DNA from 3 places in the Planococcus rifietoensis genome. Region 3 is predicted to be linked to each of the others. Evidence: riboswitches for the same ligand, from Rfam matches in the RefSeq annotation. Region 3 holds a riboswitch; each other region holds the start of a gene.
The links. Region 3 has a riboswitch for S-adenosylmethionine ahead of AUC31_RS01285 (MetQ/NlpA family ABC transporter substrate-binding protein). Riboswitches for the same ligand answer to the same signal wherever they lie in the genome.
Positions count from the first base shown of each region.

Region 1: it holds a riboswitch for S-adenosylmethionine, as region 3 does, so the genes downstream of both, AUC31_RS10340 (methionine biosynthesis PLP-dependent protein) here and AUC31_RS01285 (MetQ/NlpA family ABC transporter substrate-binding protein) in region 3, are expected to answer to the same signal.
Region 2: it holds a riboswitch for S-adenosylmethionine, as region 3 does, so the genes downstream of both, AUC31_RS12635 (O-acetylhomoserine aminocarboxypropyltransferase/cysteine synthase family protein) here and AUC31_RS01285 (MetQ/NlpA family ABC transporter substrate-binding protein) in region 3, are expected to answer to the same signal.

Region 1 covers NZ_CP013659.2:2,063,491-2,070,033, forward strand. The annotation lists gene AUC31_RS10315 (cation diffusion facilitator family transporter) at 1-720, opposite strand, end outside; gene AUC31_RS10320 (STAS domain-containing protein) at 867-1,628, opposite strand; gene AUC31_RS10325 (cobalamin B12-binding domain-containing protein) at 1,606-2,256, opposite strand; gene AUC31_RS17870 (hypothetical protein) at 2,261-2,629, opposite strand; gene AUC31_RS10335 (antibiotic biosynthesis monooxygenase family protein) at 2,626-2,931, opposite strand; SAM riboswitch class I at 3,129-3,231, shown strand; gene AUC31_RS10340 (methionine biosynthesis PLP-dependent protein) at 3,308-4,432, shown strand; gene AUC31_RS10345 (aminotransferase class I/II-fold pyridoxal phosphate-dependent enzyme) at 4,425-5,597, shown strand; gene ystJ (NADP-dependent malic enzyme) at 5,740-6,543, opposite strand, start outside.
Region 2 covers NZ_CP013659.2:2,558,796-2,565,338, reverse strand. The annotation lists gene AUC31_RS12655 (M20 family metallopeptidase) at 3-1,208, opposite strand; gene AUC31_RS12650 (MetQ/NlpA family ABC transporter substrate-binding protein) at 1,274-2,107, opposite strand; gene AUC31_RS12645 (methionine ABC transporter permease) at 2,193-2,843, opposite strand; gene AUC31_RS12640 (methionine ABC transporter ATP-binding protein) at 2,833-3,864, opposite strand; SAM riboswitch class I at 3,997-4,109, opposite strand; SAM riboswitch class I at 4,297-4,411, shown strand; gene AUC31_RS12635 (O-acetylhomoserine aminocarboxypropyltransferase/cysteine synthase family protein) at 4,514-5,803, shown strand; gene metX (homoserine O-acetyltransferase MetX) at 5,816-6,543, shown strand, end outside.
Region 3 covers NZ_CP013659.2:244,751-251,293, reverse strand. The annotation lists gene AUC31_RS01295 (DegV family protein) at 4-849, opposite strand; gene AUC31_RS01290 (acyl-CoA dehydrogenase family protein) at 1,063-2,235, opposite strand; gene AUC31_RS01285 (MetQ/NlpA family ABC transporter substrate-binding protein) at 2,257-3,084, opposite strand; SAM riboswitch class I at 3,196-3,316, opposite strand; gene AUC31_RS01275 (SDR family NAD(P)-dependent oxidoreductase) at 3,918-4,673, shown strand; gene groL (chaperonin GroEL) at 4,756-6,387, opposite strand; gene groES (co-chaperone GroES) at 6,426-6,543, opposite strand, start outside.

The DNA.
Region 1 (6,543 bases), 1.7 Mb from region 3:
CCATACATGCAAGTCATGAATGCTTTTCACCGCAGGCAACGCTTCGATTGTCTGCGCTACTTGCTCCAGGTCGACATTTTTTGGTGTCCCTTCCATCAAGACATGCACCGCTTCTTTCGTCACGCGCCAACCGCTGATCAAGACGAGGATAGCGACAACCACACTCGCCAGCGGATCTGCCCATGCCCACCCGAAGAAAATGATCAAAAGGGCTGCCGTAATCGCGCCGACCGAGCCAAGCAAATCACTTAAGACATGCAAAAAAGCGGCACGGAGATTCAAGTTTTCTTTCGTATCTCCGCCGCGCATCAAAATCCACGCGACGAGGATATTGACGAGCAAGCCGATGACCGCGATAGCCAACATTCCTGAAGTAGCAATTTCCGGTGGATCTGAAAACCGGTGGTAGGCTTCATAGAAAATATAAAGTGAAATCAAGACGAGCGTCACTCCGTTAAAGACTGCCGCTAAAATTTCAAAACGTTTATAGCCGTAAGTCTTCATTTGGTCGGCTGCTTTTTCGCCAATGGAAAAAGCCAGGTAGCCAACACCCAGCGAAATGGAATCGCTCAGCATATGGCCGGCATCAGCCAGCAGCGCTAGGCTGTTCGTCAAATATCCGCCGACCGCCTCGACCACCATATAACTGGTGATGATCAAAAAGGCGATCAGCAATGTTTTTTTATTGCGGCTATGCGAATGATCATGTGATGATCCCATCGCCAACACCTCCACTGCAGCTTTTAATAATCCTTTTCTCTAAATGTATTCCCGAAAAATCACCAGATATCCTATGGAAAACGAAACAAACATCCAGTCACCAGGCTTCCTAACCATAAAAAAACCGGCTCCCATGGCCGGTTTCATCACTGATTTTCTGAGGCTGTTGTCAGGACGGATTCCAGTGATGCTTCAAAACGCAAATTCATTTCCCGTTTCAACAGATGCAATTTTTGGGCATGGTCCGGCTTTACGCCGGTGATGACCGCATCGATTCCCATGACGCCCAAGGTCTGCACGAGCGATTCCAGATAACTGACGCCTTCTTGCGTCACCGAACCCATCGCCGTCAAATCGATCACGACCGTTTCGGCTTCGTATTCATAGATGCGCGTGACAATATACGGGCGGATCGCTTCAACTTTTTTCGCATCCAAATTACCGAACAACGGAATGAGCACATAGCCTCCGCCGATTGCGATGCACGGGGCGGAAAGTTCACGCACTTTATCCAGCAGCGCATCCGACCGTTCTTTTTCCTTGAGCAATTCATAATCCGTTTCTTTCAAGCGGCCCCGCAAGCGAATCAATTGAGCCGTGATGGCAGCCATTTGGTCATCTTTTGGCACCAGTACAAGATTCAGTGAAAAGTCGCTATCCCAGCGGTAATAGACGTCCGCCAAGAAGAAGCCAGCTGCTGTGGTGAAATTCAATTCGATAGGTTTTTTGCTGCCGCGTGTTTTCAGCAAGCGTTCCGCTTTGGCGTGGCTGCCTTCATCGAGTAATTCAAAAAATCTTTTTGGTTTTCCGAAAAGCTGTTCTGCCTCTTGGGAATAATCGACGACCGCAAAGCTATTGTTTAATTGAAAAGCCGGAAGCGGCCATTCAGCCAGTGGAGAGCGTGTCATCGTTCGACCCCTTTCCAGTGCGGATCCATTCCCTGAGCGCACCAAGTTCCCGGACGACGACCGCTCCTTTTATACGCAAATCAGCAAAGCTCGACAAAGTGACGGCCCTGCCGCCAATCAGGACGGCTGGATTTGAGTCCACCTTAGAGAAAGCTTCGGCGTAGGTTTTCAAAACCGGCAAGCGGTGTGCAAGTGCACCCGACAATGCAACAACATCGGGCTGCCATTCACCGGCCAATTCGAGTGCTGAATCGAGCGGCAAATTCGGTCCCATATAGCGGACATCATAGCCCTCTTCACGGAACATCGCCGCGACCATCTTAAGTCCGATATAATGCTCTTCGCCTTCTGGGCCAAAGATCATCGCTTTTTTACGGCCATCCTTATCTTTATTGCGCAGCTCCGTAGCGGACAAGACAAAATCGCAAACAGCGGTTGCCAAGTGCTCTTCCGCTACCGATATTTCATTTTGTTCCCATAATTCCCCGATGCGGTACATCGCCGGCGTCAGAAGTTCGCCGTAGAGCTGTTCATGTGAATGGCTTTCCAGGAAAGCCTGGACATATTTTAAAGCTTCCTCTTCCTGCCCCTGCAGGAAAAGATCCGAAAGCTGTGTTGACTCGTTCATTTGATCAGCCCCTTTTATGTGGAGGGAGCTCCAATAACCGGACTGCGCGATCGAGGCAGCCCCGCATGAAATCTCCTTGCGTTGTTTCGGTATAGCGCGGCACAATTTCGATAAGCCGCTGAAAATTATCGATGATGAGCGCAGTTTCGACATTGCGGCTCACGAGCACCGTCTCGAGCCAGAGTGCATAGTCTAGAAAGGATTGCTCGCTTTGCAGCTCCCACGCGGTTTCGAGGTAATCCAAGTGGTGATGATTGTCTTTGACGGTATGTTCATATCCCTTATCGCCGAAACGTTCCCATAAATTCGGGTACGCTTCGTATATACCGTCTGCCGTGTCGGTCGCGATTTGCTGTTTTTGTTTCTGGTTCATTCGGCCACCACTTCGTATTGATGGACTTTCGGGACGATGCCCGCGAGTTCCTGGTCTGGATAATTCTTCTCCAAATCATGGATTTCCTTGAACTCCTGGCTCTTGACCCAGTTCATGTAGGCTTGTTTGGATTGCCATTCCAAGTGGACGGTCAATTCATGGCGCTTTTTCGTGTTTTGGATCAGCCGGAATGAAGTGAAGCCTTCCGCCTGGTCTACACGGCGCGATCGTTTTTGGTATATTTCTATGACGTCTTGCACTTTATCTTCAGGCACAATGACGGTCGATGTGACGATGTACATAATTCAGAACCCCTTTGCAACTAGCTTTGTATAAGCTGGGCAGGATAAAAGTATACCTCAGCATACCATTTCAGCTTCCGGAATAAAAGCGAGCGACTCTGGGACATTTATAAGACTATTTTCAATATTCCGCTTGTGTTTCGAAAGTAATTGCCGTATGATGGAAAACATCAACCAACCACAACTATATAAAATGATTCTTATCGAGAGAGATGGAGGGATTTGGCCCTGTGAAGTCTCAGCAACCGGACGTGTTTGTCACGGTGCTAATTCCAATAGGTGAAGCCTAGTAGATGAGAAGATAGCATATACGGCAGGGGCTTTCTTCTTATCATAGAAGAAAGCCCCTGCTTTTTGATTTGAAAGGATGAGGATCATGACACAACATAGCTTAGAAACACGCCTGGTACAACTCGGCAACCGCAGCGACCAACGCACCGGGGCGGTCAATCCCCCGATTTATCTTTCTACCGCCTACGAACACGAAGGCCTTGGCAAATCCACAGGCTATGATTATACACGGACGAAAAATCCGACACGCCAGCTTCTCGAAGAAGGGATCGCGAATTTAGAAGGCGGCGACGCAGGCTTTGCCTGCAGTTCTGGAATGGCCGCGATCCAGCTGGTCCTCTCCCTGTTCCGTCCGAACGATGAAATTTTGCTTCCTGAAGATATTTATGGCGGCACCTACCGCCTGCTGGAACAATATGAAGAGAAATACCATATCCGCCCCGTTTACGATTCCTTCATCGATCCGAAAACAGCTGAAGCGAAAATCACTGACAAGACAAAAGCGATTTTCATTGAAACCCCAACCAACCCATTGATGCAGGAGATCGATTTGGAATTGTATGCACAATTGGCGAAACGCCACAAGCTTTTGCTGATCGTCGACAATACCTTTTTGACGCCCTTTCTCCAGCAGCCGCTCGCAATCGGCGCCGATATCGTGCTCCATAGCGCCACCAAATACATCGGCGGCCATAACGATGTGCTTGCTGGGCTAGTCGCCGCAAAAGGCGAGGATTTATGCGAGCAGCTTTTCAACGCCCATAACTCAGCCGGCGCAGTGCTGTCGCCGCTCGATTCCTGGCTGTTGATCCGCGGCTTGAAAACCTTGCCGCTGCGCATGCGCCAGCACGAAGCGAACGCTAAAGAACTCGCCCGTTTTCTGGAAACTCAAGAGACCGTGACAGACGTACTATACCCTGGAAAAGGCGGCATGCTGTCGTTCCGCCTGCGCGAAGAACAATGGGTCGGGACATTTCTCGAGAACCTGTCGCTCATCACATTCGCCGAGAGTCTCGGCGGTGTGGAAAGTTTCATCACGTATCCCGCGACGCAGACCCACGCCGATATGCCGGTCGCAGAACGCACGGCACGCGGCGTCTGTAACCGCCTGCTCCGCTTCTCTGTAGGCGTCGAGCAGGCAGAAGATTTGATCGCTGATTTGTCACAAGCCTTGGCCAAACTGGAAAAGGAGGTCGTTTCCCATGAGTGAACGACGCGAGACGAAATTGATCCATTCAGCAGGCATTGATCCATTAACGGGCGCAGTCAATGTGCCGATTTATTTATCATCGACTTTCCATCAGGAAAGCATCGATTCGTTCGGTCCGTTTGATTACAGCCGCTCCGGCAACCCAACGCGCAAATCGCTTGAAGAAACGATCGCCAAACTTGAAGGCGGTGCGCGGGGCTTGGCCTTTTCTTCCGGCATGGCAGCCATCTCATCGGCCTTCATGCTGTTGAAAGCCGGTGATCATGTGCTGGTCTCGGAAGATGTTTACGGCGGCACTTATCGCTTCATTACGGAAGTGCTGGAAAAATTCAAAGTCGATTACACGTTCGTCGACATGACCGACCTTGGCGAAGTAGCCGCAGCGTTCCAGCCGAACACGAAAGTGGTATACATTGAAACGCCTTCCAATCCCGTCATGAAAATTACCGATATCGAAATGGCTGCGAAACTAGCCAAAGCAAACGATGCCATGACTTTCGTCGACAACACGTTCATGACACCGCTATATCAGAATCCGCTCGAACTCGGTGCGGATATCGTGCTCCACAGCGCGACGAAGTTCCTCTCCGGTCATAGCGACATCACCGCTGGCCTTGCGGTAACAAAAGATGCTGGGCTTGGGGAACAATTGGCATTCATCCAAAATACATTCGGATCTGTGCTCGGCGCACAGGATTCCTATACATTGATCCAAGGCATCAAAACGCTCGGCGCCCGCACAAAACAATCCGGCGAGACGACCGCACGCATTGCCGAGTATCTGCATAGGCACCCGCTTGTCGAAGAAGTCTATTATCCCGGCTTCTCGTTCCATCCCGGAAACCCGATCCATAAGCGTCAGGCTAGCCACGCAGGCTGTGTGCTGTCATTCCGCCTAGCAGATAAGGACGCCGCCCGCATTCTCGTAGATGCTTTGGAAATTCCTGTGTTCGCCGTCAGCCTTGGCGCTGTCGAATCGATCCTGTCCTACCCGGCTACAATGTCCCATGCCGCAATGCCGCCCGCTGAACGCGAAAAGCGCGGCATCACCGATGGGGTTCTGCGCTTTTCCGCAGGACTCGAGCATCCCGATGACTTGATCAACGATTTCAGCCAAGCACTCGAAAAAATCGCGATCGCTAAAGGACTGAGTGTCGCTGATTGATCGTGCTCATTCAAAAAGACCGTCCGGCTCGTTATCGAATTGACGAAACCGGACAGTCTTTTTTTCATGCCTTTGTACTTGCCGCTAAACCTAAGAAAGCCTGAATTCCAGGGGGAGGGGAATTCAGGCTTTCTTCTATTTATCATAAGACAATCTGCTGGGCAGGCTCTTTGAGCGATACTTTGGCAACGCCCGTTTCTTCGGCAGCCCTAGAGACTGCTTCGGCGACCGCCTGTGCTACACGCGGGTCGAACGGCTTCGGTATCACATAATCTTCGTGAAGTTCATGGGTGGCGATCAAGGCGGCGATCGCTTCAACCGCTGCGATTTTCATTGCGTCATTGATATCGCTTGCCTGTACATCAAGGGCGCCGCGGAACAACCCGGGAAACGCCAGCACATTATTGACCTGGTTAGCAAAATCGGAACGCCCTGTTCCGATGACCCGCGCACCGGCTGATTTCGCGGCATGCGGCAAGATTTCCGGATTCGGGTTCGCCATCGCGAAGATGACCGGATCTTCATTCATCGAACGCACCATGCTTTCCGTCAATGCGCCTTCTGCCGATACGCCGACAAAAACGTCAGCACCGACAATGACATCCGCCAACTGCCCTTGTTCCATCTGATAATTGCTCATTTCCGCAACTTCCGCCTTGAAGGGATTCATGCCATTCGGGCGTCCGTTGTATATCGCGCCTTTTGTGTCGCACATGACGATATGGCCAAACCCGAATTTCGCCAGTAATTTGACGATGGCGATGCCTGCCGCACCGGCGCCATTCACGACCACTTTCACGTCTTCGATTTCCTTTTCGACCAATTTCAATGAGTTGATCAGTCCGGCAAGCGTAACAATGGCAGTGCCATGCTGGTCATCATGGAATACCGGGATGTTCATTTCCTGTTTCAGGCGCTGCTCCACGATGAAGCAAGTCGGGGCGGC
Region 2 (6,543 bases), 1.2 Mb from region 3:
TTTTAATCTTGTTGTTTGGCGGCAAGCGAGCGGATATGGGCTTGTTTGACTTGCGCCAGTAAAGCGTGTTCAGTCAGCAAACGGTAACCGGTTTGGGCCAATGCTTTGGCGCCTTTGACCAAGGCTTCGTCACCAGCTTTGGAGCGGGCGGCTTCCCGGAATTCTTCGGTGTGGGCAATGAGGCTTTCGGGTCCGATTTTGATATAGCCGTGGGCAGTCGGCACTTCATAGCTGATATTTCCGGCATCGGTCGAACCGAGCCCGGAAATGCGCGAATCGGCTACCTTGTCGCCTAGTGTTTCGAGTTCGGCTTTAAGAATTTCATCGAGTTCAGGCGTGACGACAAGATCTTTTACTTCATTCTGGAAACGTTCGATTTCGACACGGGCGCCTGTCGCCAGGGCTGCACCTTCAGCGATGGCACGTACTTTTTTCGCCGTCTCGGCTGTTTTTTTCCAAGAATCGCCGCGGATATAGAAGCGGGCAGAGGCATATTCCGGGATGATATTCGGCGCGTCGCCGCCATGAGTGATGATGCCGTGTACACGTGCATCATCCGGCAATTGCTGGCGAAGGGCATTGATGCCATTAAACAATTGGAGCACGGCATCGAGAGCGTTGATGCCTTTTTCAGGAGACCCGGCAGCATGGGCCGGCTTGCCGTAGAAATGAAAACTTAAGGGATCCACAGCAAGTGATGGGCCTGTAACCGCTGAGTTTCCAGAGGGGTGAAGCATCAATGCAGCATCGATTTTTTCAAGAAGTCCGTGTTTGACGAAACTTCCTTTCGCGCTGCCATTCGGCCCGCCTTCTTCAGCGGGGGTGCCGAGGACGACGACGCGCCCGCCGGTGAATTCCAAGGTTTTACTGAGCGCAATTGCGGCTGCGACACTGGTCGTGCCGATAATATTGTGTCCGCATGCATGGCCGATGCCCGGCAAGGCGTCGTATTCAGCAAGAAACGCGATGGTCGGCCCTGGCTTTTGGCTGTCGCGGACCGCGTAAAAGGCAGTGTGGTGGCCAGCGACACCGTCTTCCACCTGGAATCCGGCTTCTTCAAGCAATCCGGTCAACAGTCCGCTCGCGAACACTTCTTCGTTGCCAATTTCCGGATTTTCATGGATGGCATGGCTGATGCGTAAATACTGTGCACGGTTCTTGTCGATCGATTCCGTAATCGTCTCGCGCGCTTCGCTAATGATGGTCATGTAATCGTCCCCCTCAAATGAAATTTCTTTTTTTAACAGCATGCAATTGCAAATCGTTTGTTTTCTTATTGGTAATCGACTAATTCTTCAACCGAAACAAAAGTCGGGATTTGAGCGCCTTCTGTGTGCTCGATGACAAATTCAGCTGTGTCTTCTTCCTGGTACAATTCAACGATGCGCTGATACGCTTCGTTATCTTCCTGGCCTTTTTGCGCGGCGATCAAGTTGATATAAGGTTTTGCCGTATCGCTTTCACGGGCAATTGGATCTTCTGTCGGATTCAATCCTGCATCCACTGCAATGCCGTTGTTGACGATGGAAGCAGCGACGTCAGCCATAGCGCGCGGCGTATGGGCGGAAGTCATCGGGACAACTTCAATGTTTTTCGGGTTGTCGATGATGTCTTCTTCCGTTCCAGTCAACCCGGCATCGTCGGATAACGTGATGAGCCCGGATTCATCGAGCAAGAGGAGTGCACGGCCCATGTTGGTTGCTTCATTCGGCATCGCGATTTGGGCGCCTTCTGGAAGTTCTTCGATCGATTCGTATTTATCGGAATACAAGCCCATCGGCGCAATGACGGTAGAGCCGATCGGCACGATGTCGACATTATGCTCTTCGACAAACTCATCGAAATACGAGATGGTCTGGAAGGCATTCAAGTCGAGTTCGCCTTCAGCGAGTGCCAAGTTAGGCGCCACATAATCCGAGAACGTGATGATGTCGAGCTCGATGCCTTCTTCAGCGGCTTTGTCGCCGACATAATCCCAAATGGTCGTGTCCGATCCACTGATACCAAGTGTCACTTTCGTGGTTTCGCCGGCTGAGCTATCGTCTCCACATGCGCCGAGAAGCGCGGCAATGCCTGCTGTTGCTAAAAGAGCTGTAATTTTTTTCATGATGAAATCCTCCAATGGGTTTTTAAAGTAGTGGTGCTGGTGAATGAACCACCTTATTGAGTTTGTTTAACGTGAATTAAAGGACTTAGCTCCGGCGTACTCTGCGGGACATGAGGTTGCCGAGTGATTGAACGCCTTGGACAAGGACGACCAGAATGGCAACAGTCAAGAGCATGACCACCGTGTCGAAGCGCTGATATCCGTAAGTGATGGCCAAGTCGCCGAGTCCGCCGCCTCCAATCGCGCCAGCCATTGCGGATGCGCCGATCAAGCCGACGATAGCGATGGTCAATGCGAGGACAAGGGAGCTGAGCGCTTCCGGGATAAGGAAGCGGAAAATGATCTGGCCGGGAGAAGCGCCCATCGCCTGGGCTGCTTCGATGACGCCTTTATCGACTTCGAGCAATGAATTCTCGATGAGTCGGGCGATGTAAGGCCCAGCATAAAATACCAATGGCACGATGGCTGCGGCTGTGCCGATCGATGTGCCGACAATGATGCGCGTTAGTGGAATGATGGCGACCATCAAGATGATGAACGGAACCGAACGGAAGATATTGATGACGATGTTCAATACGTTAAATACGGCTTCATTTTCGAGCAGGTGGCCTTTTCGTGTGACGACCAGCAAGATGCCGAGCGGCAAGCCGATGAAGAGCGAGAAAACGAATGATGCACCCGTCATGTAAAGCGTCTCCCATAAAGCTTCTAGAATTTGCGATTGATCAACCTGCATGTTGCTGCACCTCCTCTACTTGGATGTTATCGTTTCGGATCGAGGCGAGTGCGCGGTCGATTTCTGCATGAGCGCCGTCGAACTCCACAATCAAGTTGCCGTATGGAATGCCTTGAAGTTCTGTAATGTTGCCGAACAAAACATTCAAATCGAGCTGGAATTCGCGTGAAACCCGTGACATGAATGGCTGGCCGACTGAATTCCCGGTAAACTGCACCCGGTAGATTGGGCGTGTCCCGTCGTTGTGGCGGATTTGCTCAAGGAGCGAATCTGGCAATTCATCGTTCATGACAGAACGGACGAAACGTTTCGTCGTCGCGTGCTGGGGATTGGTAAACACTTCAAATACGCTGCCTTGTTCGATGACACGTCCTTCTTCGAGAACGGCCACTTTGTCGCAGATTTCCCGGATGACGCCCATCTCGTGGGTGATGAGCAAGATGGTGATGTTGTATTCCTGGTTGATGCGGCGCAGCAGATCCAGGATGGACTGGGTCGTCTGCGGGTCGAGCGCTGACGTTGCTTCATCGCATAGCAGTATGGACGGGTTGGTGGCGAGTGCTCTTGCAATGCCGATGCGCTGCTTTTGCCCGCCGGATAATTGATCCGGGTATTTTTTCGCTTGGTCGGCAAGCCCGACAAACTCCAATAGTTCCGCCACTTTTCGGTCAATTTCCGCTTTTGGTGTCTTGGCGAGAATCAGCGGCATCGCGATATTATGGTGTACGGTTTTCGAGTTCAGCAAATTGAAATGCTGGAAGATCATGCCGATGTCTTTTCGTGTATCGCGGATTTTGCGTGCGCTTAAAGTGGAAATGTCCTCTCCATGGATGAGCACGCGTCCTGTTGATGGGCGCTCGAGCAAATTCACCGTGCGGATCAACGAGCTTTTCCCTGCGCCGCTAAATCCGATGACGCCGTAAATTTCCCCGGTCTCGACGGTCAAATCAATGCCGTTGAGCGCATGGACTTCTTGCTTGCCGGATACGTAAGTTTTCTTGACTGCTTCAAATTGAATCATGGTGTCCCTCCTGTGGCTGCAAATAACGATTCGAATGAGTGCGAACGAACACTTTCTTGAAATAACAACAAAAAGCCCTCTTTTTTCTTATACGCAAGAAAAAAGAGGGCTCCAAAATATGAAACCATCTCATTCTCATCTTCCAAATGCCGAAGCATTTGCAGGAATTAGCACAGTTTTCGCTGATTTGCGAATCTGCTGCCGAAACGTCATAGGGCCTGTCCCTCGATTTCTCTGGATAAGAAAGTGATGTAAGCTATTCAATTCGTGATTCCTACTCTATTTCGAAATAGCGAAAAAGTCAACAGCTTTGACGTAGTTTTTTTTCGGGAGATAAGCTACTTATAGTAGTTAAAATTTTTAGAAAAATATCCTTGACTTTAACCAGGGCTGTCCTCTATACTTTTCCACAAGCAAAAAAATAACTGAATACTCTTATCACGAGAGGCGGAGGGAATAGGCCCTACGATGCCCGGCAACCAACAGGCTCATGTCTGGAAAGGTGCTAAATCCTACAGCGCGCATTTGCGTCGCTGAAAGATAAGAGGAGGCAAATCCGTATATAACGGCCCTCTTCTTTCTGAAGAGGGTCTTTTTGTGTCCTCCTCATACCGAACAAAACTATTACAAAAAACAGGAGGAATTGACAATGACAAACTTCAAACCAGAAACTCTTCTATTACACGGTGGCCAAGAACCAGATCCAGTGACTGGCGCTCGCGGCGTACCGGTCCATAAAACGACTTCTTATGTATTCAAAGATACCGAGCACGCACAAAACCTATTTGGCTTGAAAGAGACAGGCAATATCTATTCGCGCATCATGAATCCAACAGTTGATGTGTTCGAACAGCGCGTCGCACTTCTTGAAGGCGGGACCGCTGCAGTGGCTTTGTCATCAGGAATGGCAGCCATTGCATTCTCAGTATTGAATGTAGCTGAAGCGGGAGATGAAATCATTGCTGATAGCAACCTATACGGTGGAACTTACAATTTATTCGCCAACACATTGCCGCGCTACGGCATTAACGTAAAATTCGTCGATGCCACCGATCCTGAAAATTTCCGTGCAGCGATTACCGACAAGACGAAAGCCTTGTTCGGTGAAATCATCGGAAATCCAAGCTTGAACGTGTTCGACGTCGAGCGGGTAGCTAATATCGCCCATGAAAACGGGGTTCCGCTGTTGATCGATAATACATTCGCATCGCCTTTCGTCAGCAACCCGATCGAATTCGGTGCAGACGTGGTCATCCATTCCGCTACGAAATGGATCGGCGGGCACGGAACGACAATCGGCGGCGTAGCGGTTGATGCCGGACGGTTCAACTGGGACAATCCGCGCTTCCCGAATTACACGGAGCCGGATGAAACCTACCATGGCATCCGTTTCGGAATTGATGTGCCGGAAGCGGCATTCGCGACGAAATTACGCGTCCAGCTATTGCGCGATTTCGGCCCGTCGCTCAGTGCGGACAGCGCCCATGCACTGCTTCAGGGACTTGAAACCTTGCATCTGCGGATTCCACGCCACGCGACGAATGCGCAAAAGGTCGCTGAATATTTGAAAGACCATCCGCAAGTCGAGTGGGTCAATTACCTTGGCCTCGAAGGACATCCATCCAAAGCACTTGCTGATAAATATTTGAAAGACAGCTATGGTTCGATCGTCAACTTCGGCATCAAAGGCGGACGGGAAGCCGGCCGCAAAGTAATCGATGGCGTTAATTTATGGTCGCACGTGGCGAATGTCGGTGATGCCAAATCATTGATCATCCACCCGGCGTCAACAACTCACCAGCAATTGACAGCAGAAGAACTGAAAAATTCAGGCGTTACGGAAGAATTGATCCGTTTGTCTGTAGGATTGGAAAACCACGAAGATTTAATCGCTGATTTGGAGCAAGCGATCCAAGCGGCAGTACTCGAGAACGCGTAAGGAGGGATTCGGATGACGACAGTATCCATCGGCCAGCTAAAACTTGAATCAGGTCAACTATTGCGCGAAGTGGAATTGGCGTATGAACGCGTCGGAGACAGTTCTGCGCCGGCGATTCTGGTTTGCCATGCGCTGACGGGCGATCAATATGCAGTGGGAACTGCAGATCAACCAGGCTGGTGGGCAGGGCTGATCGGCCCAGGAAAAGCGGTGGATACCGGGCAGTTCCAAGCCATCACGTTCAATGTACTCGGCGGCTGCAACGGTTCGACCGGCCCGCTTTCGATCAACCCGGAAACCGGTGAACCTTACCGAGCGTCATTTCCTGAACTGACCATCCGGGACATGGTGAGAGCGGAACGAAAAGCCCTGGAAGCTTTGGGCATCAACCATTTGGCAGCGGTGATCGGCGGTTCGCTCGGTGGCATGAAAACCTTGGAATGGGCAAAGCTCTATCCAGAGTTTCTGGATACGGCCATTGCACTTGCCGTAACGCCATATTATGGAGATTATGGTGTGGCATTCAATCACATCGGCATCCAGGCAATCGAAAACGATCCCGAGTTCCAATCAGGCAATTATCATCCGGAAACCAGGCTGAAAGGATTCGAAATCGCGCGCATGGCCGGCATGGTGACATACCGGAGCAGTCAATTATTCAATGGCCGCTTCGGCCGTTCGCGCTGCGGGGAAGAATTTGAAGTTCAATCCTATTTGGATTACCAGGGGCGTAAATTGGC
Region 3 (6,543 bases):
GATTTAATAACTGACCCAGCTCAAGCCGGTCGTGCCTTCTCCGGCATGGACGCCCACACAGACGCTCAATGGGATGACGTCCACTTTAAGTCCCGAAAATTCCTTCATCAATTCATTTTTCCACGCTTCCGCACCGGCTTCATTATTGCAATGAATGACCGCCACTTCCGGCACCATGCCAGTTTCCATATCCGCGCGCAAGGCTGAATTGACGCTTTCCTTGGCGCGCTTGTTCGAACGGACTTTTTCTTTCATTGTCGTGACGCCGTCAACGAAAGTGATGACCACTTTGATGTTGAGAATATTGCTGAGAAACGCCTGCGTCCCTGACACACGTCCGCTTTTATGCAATTGGTTCAAACTCGATGGAATGAACGATAGATGCGATTTGGTAGTTAATTGATTGATGGTCTCCACGACTTCTTCCGGTTCTTTACCGGCTGCGAACAATTCATTGCCGATTTCGATCATTTTCCCCATCGGGAACGAACCGATTTTCGAGTCGACTGGATACACTTTAAAATCCGCCATCTCGGCAGCTGATTGCGCGCTGTCGAATGTGCCGGACAGGCCGCTCGACAAATGAAGTGCCACCGCAAAATCATAGCCTTCCGCCTGCAGTTTTTCATATAAAGCCATCATTTCGCCAATGGCCGGCTGTGAAGTTTTTGGCGACACTTTCGCCGCTCGTAATTTATCGTAAAATTCTCCCTGCGTCAGGTCGATCGACTCGCGGTACGACCCGTCGTCAAACACGACACTAAGGGGCAATACATAGACATTATGCCTTTGGATGAATGCATCATCCAATTGCGCTGCTGTATCCGTGATCCATGCGATTTTTTTCATTCTAAAAATTCCCCTCTAGATGCGAATTCCATATCGGAAGCAGTTGTCTGCTCTTGTTAACGTACAGGAGGCGCGGCCATAGCGGCTAGTGACAGATGTCACATAAGGAAAAATTAATGTAAGCGCCGACATAATTTGCACTTATATCCGTTATTTCTTTCCAATTATAAAAAGGAAAAAGCCGCGGATCCCTGAAGATCCGCGGCCCTTCACCTATTTAACCGGTTGTTTCGATTTCGCTTTGCCAATCGCAAAATCTGCAAGCGACGGAATGAGCATGTCTTCCATCGGCGGGTTGTGAAGCCCCGCCCGCACATCGCGGTAATAGCGCTGCAAAGGCGATTTTTCCGACAGGCTGTGTGCACCTGCGACGCGCATCGCCAGATCCACGATATCGACAGCTGAATTCGTCACCGCGACTTTCACGGCCCCGAGTTCCGCAGCCATCTGCGAGCGCTGTTCGTCGTCCGATTCATCCCATTGTTTCGCGACGGAATAAAGAAAATGCCGCGCCCGCTGCAACTCCAATTCGATTTGGCCGATCTTTTGTTTCACGTTCGGCAGCTCGATGATCGGCCCGTTCAAGCTATTCGGTGAATAATCTTGCGCAAAATGGATCGCGTAATCCTGTGCCGCTTGGGCGATCCCAAGGTAGCACGCCGGAATATGCAGCAGCCATCCCGCTGGTTGCTTTTTCCCGGGCACGCTGATTTCAACCAAAGCTTTTTCCTCCACATGGACATTCGTCAATACCAAGTCGTGGCTTCCGGTACCGGTCATCGCTACGCTATCCCAGGTTTCGTCGATTGCTATACCGTCAGCCGACCGCGGAATGAGAAAGTAGCCGACTTCTCCGGTCTCTTCAATCACAGCGGTCACGTTGAAGTAATCCAATACCGGCGCCATCGACGTGAACGATTTGCGTCCATCAATGACCCACGAACCGCCAACTTTTCTGGCTGTGGTCGACGGCTTTCCGCCTCTTGTCGGGCTGCCGGTCTGCTTTTCGGTCGCGCAATTATTGATCAAGGCGCCGCGTGCTTTAATGTCATCGAATAAAGCTTCAAGCACCGATTCGTCCCATTTACCGGTCTCGCCCAAATCTTGAACGATGCCCATATGCCAGCCGATCGATAATCCCGTCGACCCGTCCGCGCGGCTAATTGCTTCCTGATAGCGCAGCAACTCAGACAAAGAAATGCCCGCTCCGCCGTATTCTTTCGGAATCGTCAACGCGGGGTAATTGATCGCTTTCAGTTCCTCAAAATTCTCAAATGGAAATTTTCGTTCCAAATCGTTGTGCGCGGCCCGTTCCGTAAACGGCGCGACTGTTTCCTTCAATATGTCCATGCGTTCTTCAAATGTCTTCGCTTTTAAGATATCCATCATTCTTCACCTATCTCCTATCTATTGCGTCCATTCCTCCGTCAAAATGAAGCCGTCGTACTGCTCATTCGACTCGATATATTCCTGGAATTCCTCGGATTCGTAAGCGTCTTTCAAATCTTTCGCCCACTGAGTATCCGCGTTTTCTTCTTCGATCGTCACCACAATCCGATGCTGTTCGGGCGTATTCTCGATTTTCAACGCATCCGTTATCTTGCGGTCCGGCGCATTGGCAATATAATTGCCGTTAACGACGCCAAAATCGATATCCTGTAGCGACACCAGGATCTGCGCTGGGTCTAAGACTTTCAAGTCGAGATCATAATCGGCATTTTCTACTGCGTTCAAATTAAAATCCGTCACGCCTGCATCATCTGACACCGTCACCCATCCGAGTTCCTCCAAGATGCGTACTGCGCGTTCCTGGTTGACCGGATCGTTCGGCAAGCCGACAGTCGAGCCGTCCTTTACCTCATCCAAGGATTGATGATGCACCGAATACAAGCCTTGAGGCGCGCTCGGCACAAAAGCGATCCCCGTCATGTCCATGCCCAATTCCTCGTTGATCCCTTCCATATACGCCGTGCTCTGGAAAATGCTCGCATCGATCGAGCCTTCCTGCATCGCCGGATTCAACTGCATGTTTTGGGAAAAAGTTGTTGTATCCACTTTATACCCTTTCTCCTCCAAAATAGGCAAGATCCCTTCCTTGAATTGCTGCTCATACGTCCCGACGCCAAAGCCGACACGCACTTCTTTCTTGTCCTCCCCTGAAGCTTCCCCGCTATCGCCGCATCCTGCAAGTAGTAACCCAGAAATCCCCAACACACCAATCCAACGCTTGTTCATCTGCCATCTCTCCTTAGTCTTTTTTATTTCGAATGAAACGCTATAATCCTTGCCGCCCAATAGAAAAAGCCCCTCTTCATAAAAAAAGAAGAGAGGCTCACCGTCCGGCTCTTCTCATCTCTCAAATGCTTAGCAGCACCTGCTGGATTTGGCACAGTTTCAAATTGGGCATCCAATCTGTTCCGCTGCCGAAGCTTCAAAGGGCCAGTCCCTCCACTTCTCTGGATAAGAAATTATGTACTCAGAATCAATGCCGAGTAATTTGATATGATTAATACAATAGCAGAGCTTTGATTTCATGGCAATAGCTTGTTTGAAGATCAATTCATTAAAAAAATCCTTTTCACAGTGTGGAAAGGATTTTTAGGCTGTAGAGAAAGTTAAGAAGTCGTATTTTCCGAAGCTTATCGCTCGCTTTCCGTGGGCTCGCGCCCAAGCCTCCTCAGTCGCTTCGCTTCTTGCGGGGTCTCGGTCGTCTCGCTGATCCACAGGAGTCGAGCGAACGCTTCTCCAAATACTAAAATAATCCATTATTTTTTTGATTGTAGAAAAGGTGATCACCTTTTCGATTCATTGTAGATAACGGACTTCATCCTCCTGTGCATCATGTCCAGCTTGCGGAGTTTCCATTAAATATATAAGTTTTATAATTCCTTTGCTGGTAGAAAAATAGTGTATAATCTTCATTTAAGAACTCTCATAATTCCAAATAATCTAAGAAATTCTCAGTTTATAAAATGATGTTTCTTCCACTTCAGGAACCAGCACAATCTCATGAGAGTTTCATTGTTTCTGTACACTTGCTATCTATTCATTTCAATGGAGGGATTCACATGAAGTACACGGTAATCACAGGCGCCAGCTCAGGAATCGGATATGAAGCGGCACTGGCTTTTGCGACACGCGGCAAAAACCTTATTCTTGTGGCAAGAAGGGAAGCCGAGCTCAATAATCTTAAAGAGAAGATTCAAAGCATGAACTCTGAGCTGGACGTCGTCATCAAACCCACCGACCTATCCGAAAGCGAGCAGGTCCATGCACTATACGAAAGCCTCAAAGAATACGATATTGAAACCTTCGTCAACAACGCCGGCTTCGGAAACAGTGCTACCGTCGCTGAGCAGGATGTAACTAAAACGGAAAAGATGCTGCGCGTAAATGTTGAAGCACTCACCACGCTTTCCACTCTTTATGTACGCGACTACGCGGACCAAGAAGGCGCACAGCTCATCAACGTATCATCTGACTTAGGCTACAGACTCGTGCCAAATGCCGTTACATACGCTGCGACCAAATTTTACGTGAGCGCATTTACAGAAGGCCTTGCCCAGGAACTGCAGGATAACGGAGCTCGGTTGAAAGTTAAAATACTCGCGCCATCCATGACCGAAACCGAATTCGTGAAAACGGCGCGGGAACTTGATGACTTCAGCTATGGCGACAATGTGCAAAAGTTCCATACCGCAAAAGAGATGGCACAGTTTATGCTTGAGCTTTACGATAGTGAAAAAGTTCTCGGGAAGGTCAATAGTGAGAGCTATGAGTTTGAGTTGATGGATCCGGTTTTTCAGTATACTTCAAGGAAGTAGAATTCATTGCCCTTGTGATTCAAACACAAAAAATCCCCTCTCACATTATGTGAGAGGGGATTTTTCTAAATGGGCTGATGACTTACATCATGCCGCCCATGCCGCCCATATCAGGCATGCCGCCACCTTGTCCTGCTGGTTCAGGGATGTCGGCGACAACTGCTTCAGTCGTCAAGAACATAGCTGCAACAGATGCTGCGTTTTGCAATGCAGAACGCGTCACTTTCGTTGGATCTACGATGCCTTGTTCAAGCATGTTGACCCATTCGCCTGTTGCTGCGTTGTAGCCGATGCCAACTTCTTCCGTTTTCAGGCGGTGAACGATGATCGAGCCTTCAAGGCCAGCGTTCGTTGCGATTTGGCGAACCGGCTCTTCAAGTGCGCGAAGAACGATGTTGACGCCTGTCGCGACGTCGCCTTCGTGCTGAGCTGCAACTTCCGCCACTTGGTTGTAGACATTGATAAGCGCTGTACCGCCGCCTGCCACGATACCTTCTTCAACCGCTGCGCGTGTTGCATTCAATGCGTCTTCGATGCGCAATTTACGCTCTTTCAATTCTGTTTCAGTTGCTGCGCCGACTTTGATGACTGCAACGCCGCCAGCAAGTTTCGCGAGGCGCTCCTGCAGTTTTTCGCGGTCGAATTCAGAAGTTGTTTCTTCCAATTGGCTGCGGATTTGCGCCACGCGAGCGATGATTTTCTCGGAATCGCCATTGCCTTCAACGATTGTCGTGTTGTCTTTAGAGACAACGACTTTCGCTGCGCGTCCAAGTTGTGCGATGTTTGTGGATTTCAAGTCAAGACCGAGGTCTTCTGTGATCACTTCAGCGCCAGTCAAAGCTGCAATGTCTTCGAGCATCGCTTTTCTGCGGTCGCCGAAGCCAGGAGCTTTAACAGCCACTGCATTGAATGTGCCGCGCAATTTGTTCACGACAAGTGTTGCCAACGCTTCGCCTTCAACATCTTCAGAGATGATGAGGAGCGGTTTGCTTTGCTGAACGACTTGCTCAAGCACTGGAAGGATTTCCTGGATGTTGCCGATTTTCTTGTCAGTGACAAGGATAAACGGGTTTTCAAGAACCGCTTCCATTTTATCGGAATCCGTCACCATGTAAGGAGACTGGTAACCACGGTCGAATTGCATCCCTTCCACAACGTCAAGTTCCGTCGTGAAGCCGCGCGATTCTTCCAATGTGATAACACCATCGTTGCCGACGCGCTCCATTGCTTCTGCGATCAATTTGCCGACTTCCTCGTCGCCTGAAGAAATCGCCGCTACTTGCGCAATCGATTCTTTGCCTTCGATTTGCTGGGAAATGGACTGCAATCCAGTGACTGCGCTTTCCACAGCAAGTTCGATGCCGCGGCGGATGCCCACAGGGTTTGCGCCAGCTGTGACGTTCTTCAAGCCTTCGCGGATCATCGCTTGTGCTAGAACTGTCGCAGTTGTCGTACCGTCACCTGCGATATCGTTCGTTTTGGAAGCAACTTCCGCTACGAGTTTCGCGCCCATGTTTTCAAACGCGTTTTCAAGTTCGATTTCTTTGGCGATGGTTACGCCGTCGTTTGTGATAAGCGGCGTGCCGAATTTCTTCTCAAGCACAACGTTGCGCCCTTTTGGCCCAAGCGTTACTTTGACTGCGTCCGCTAATTTATCTACACCTTGCAGCATCAAGCTGCGTGCATCTTCACTGAACTTAATATCTTTTGCCATGATTCGGTTCCTCCTATATAAATAGAATTTATGCTTATTTAGCCGACAATCGCAAGGATGTCGTTTTCACGTAAAATTAAGTATTCTTTGCCTTCGTATTTCAATTCTGTGCCCGCATATTTCGAAAAGACGACGCGGTCTCCTTCAGTTACGTCC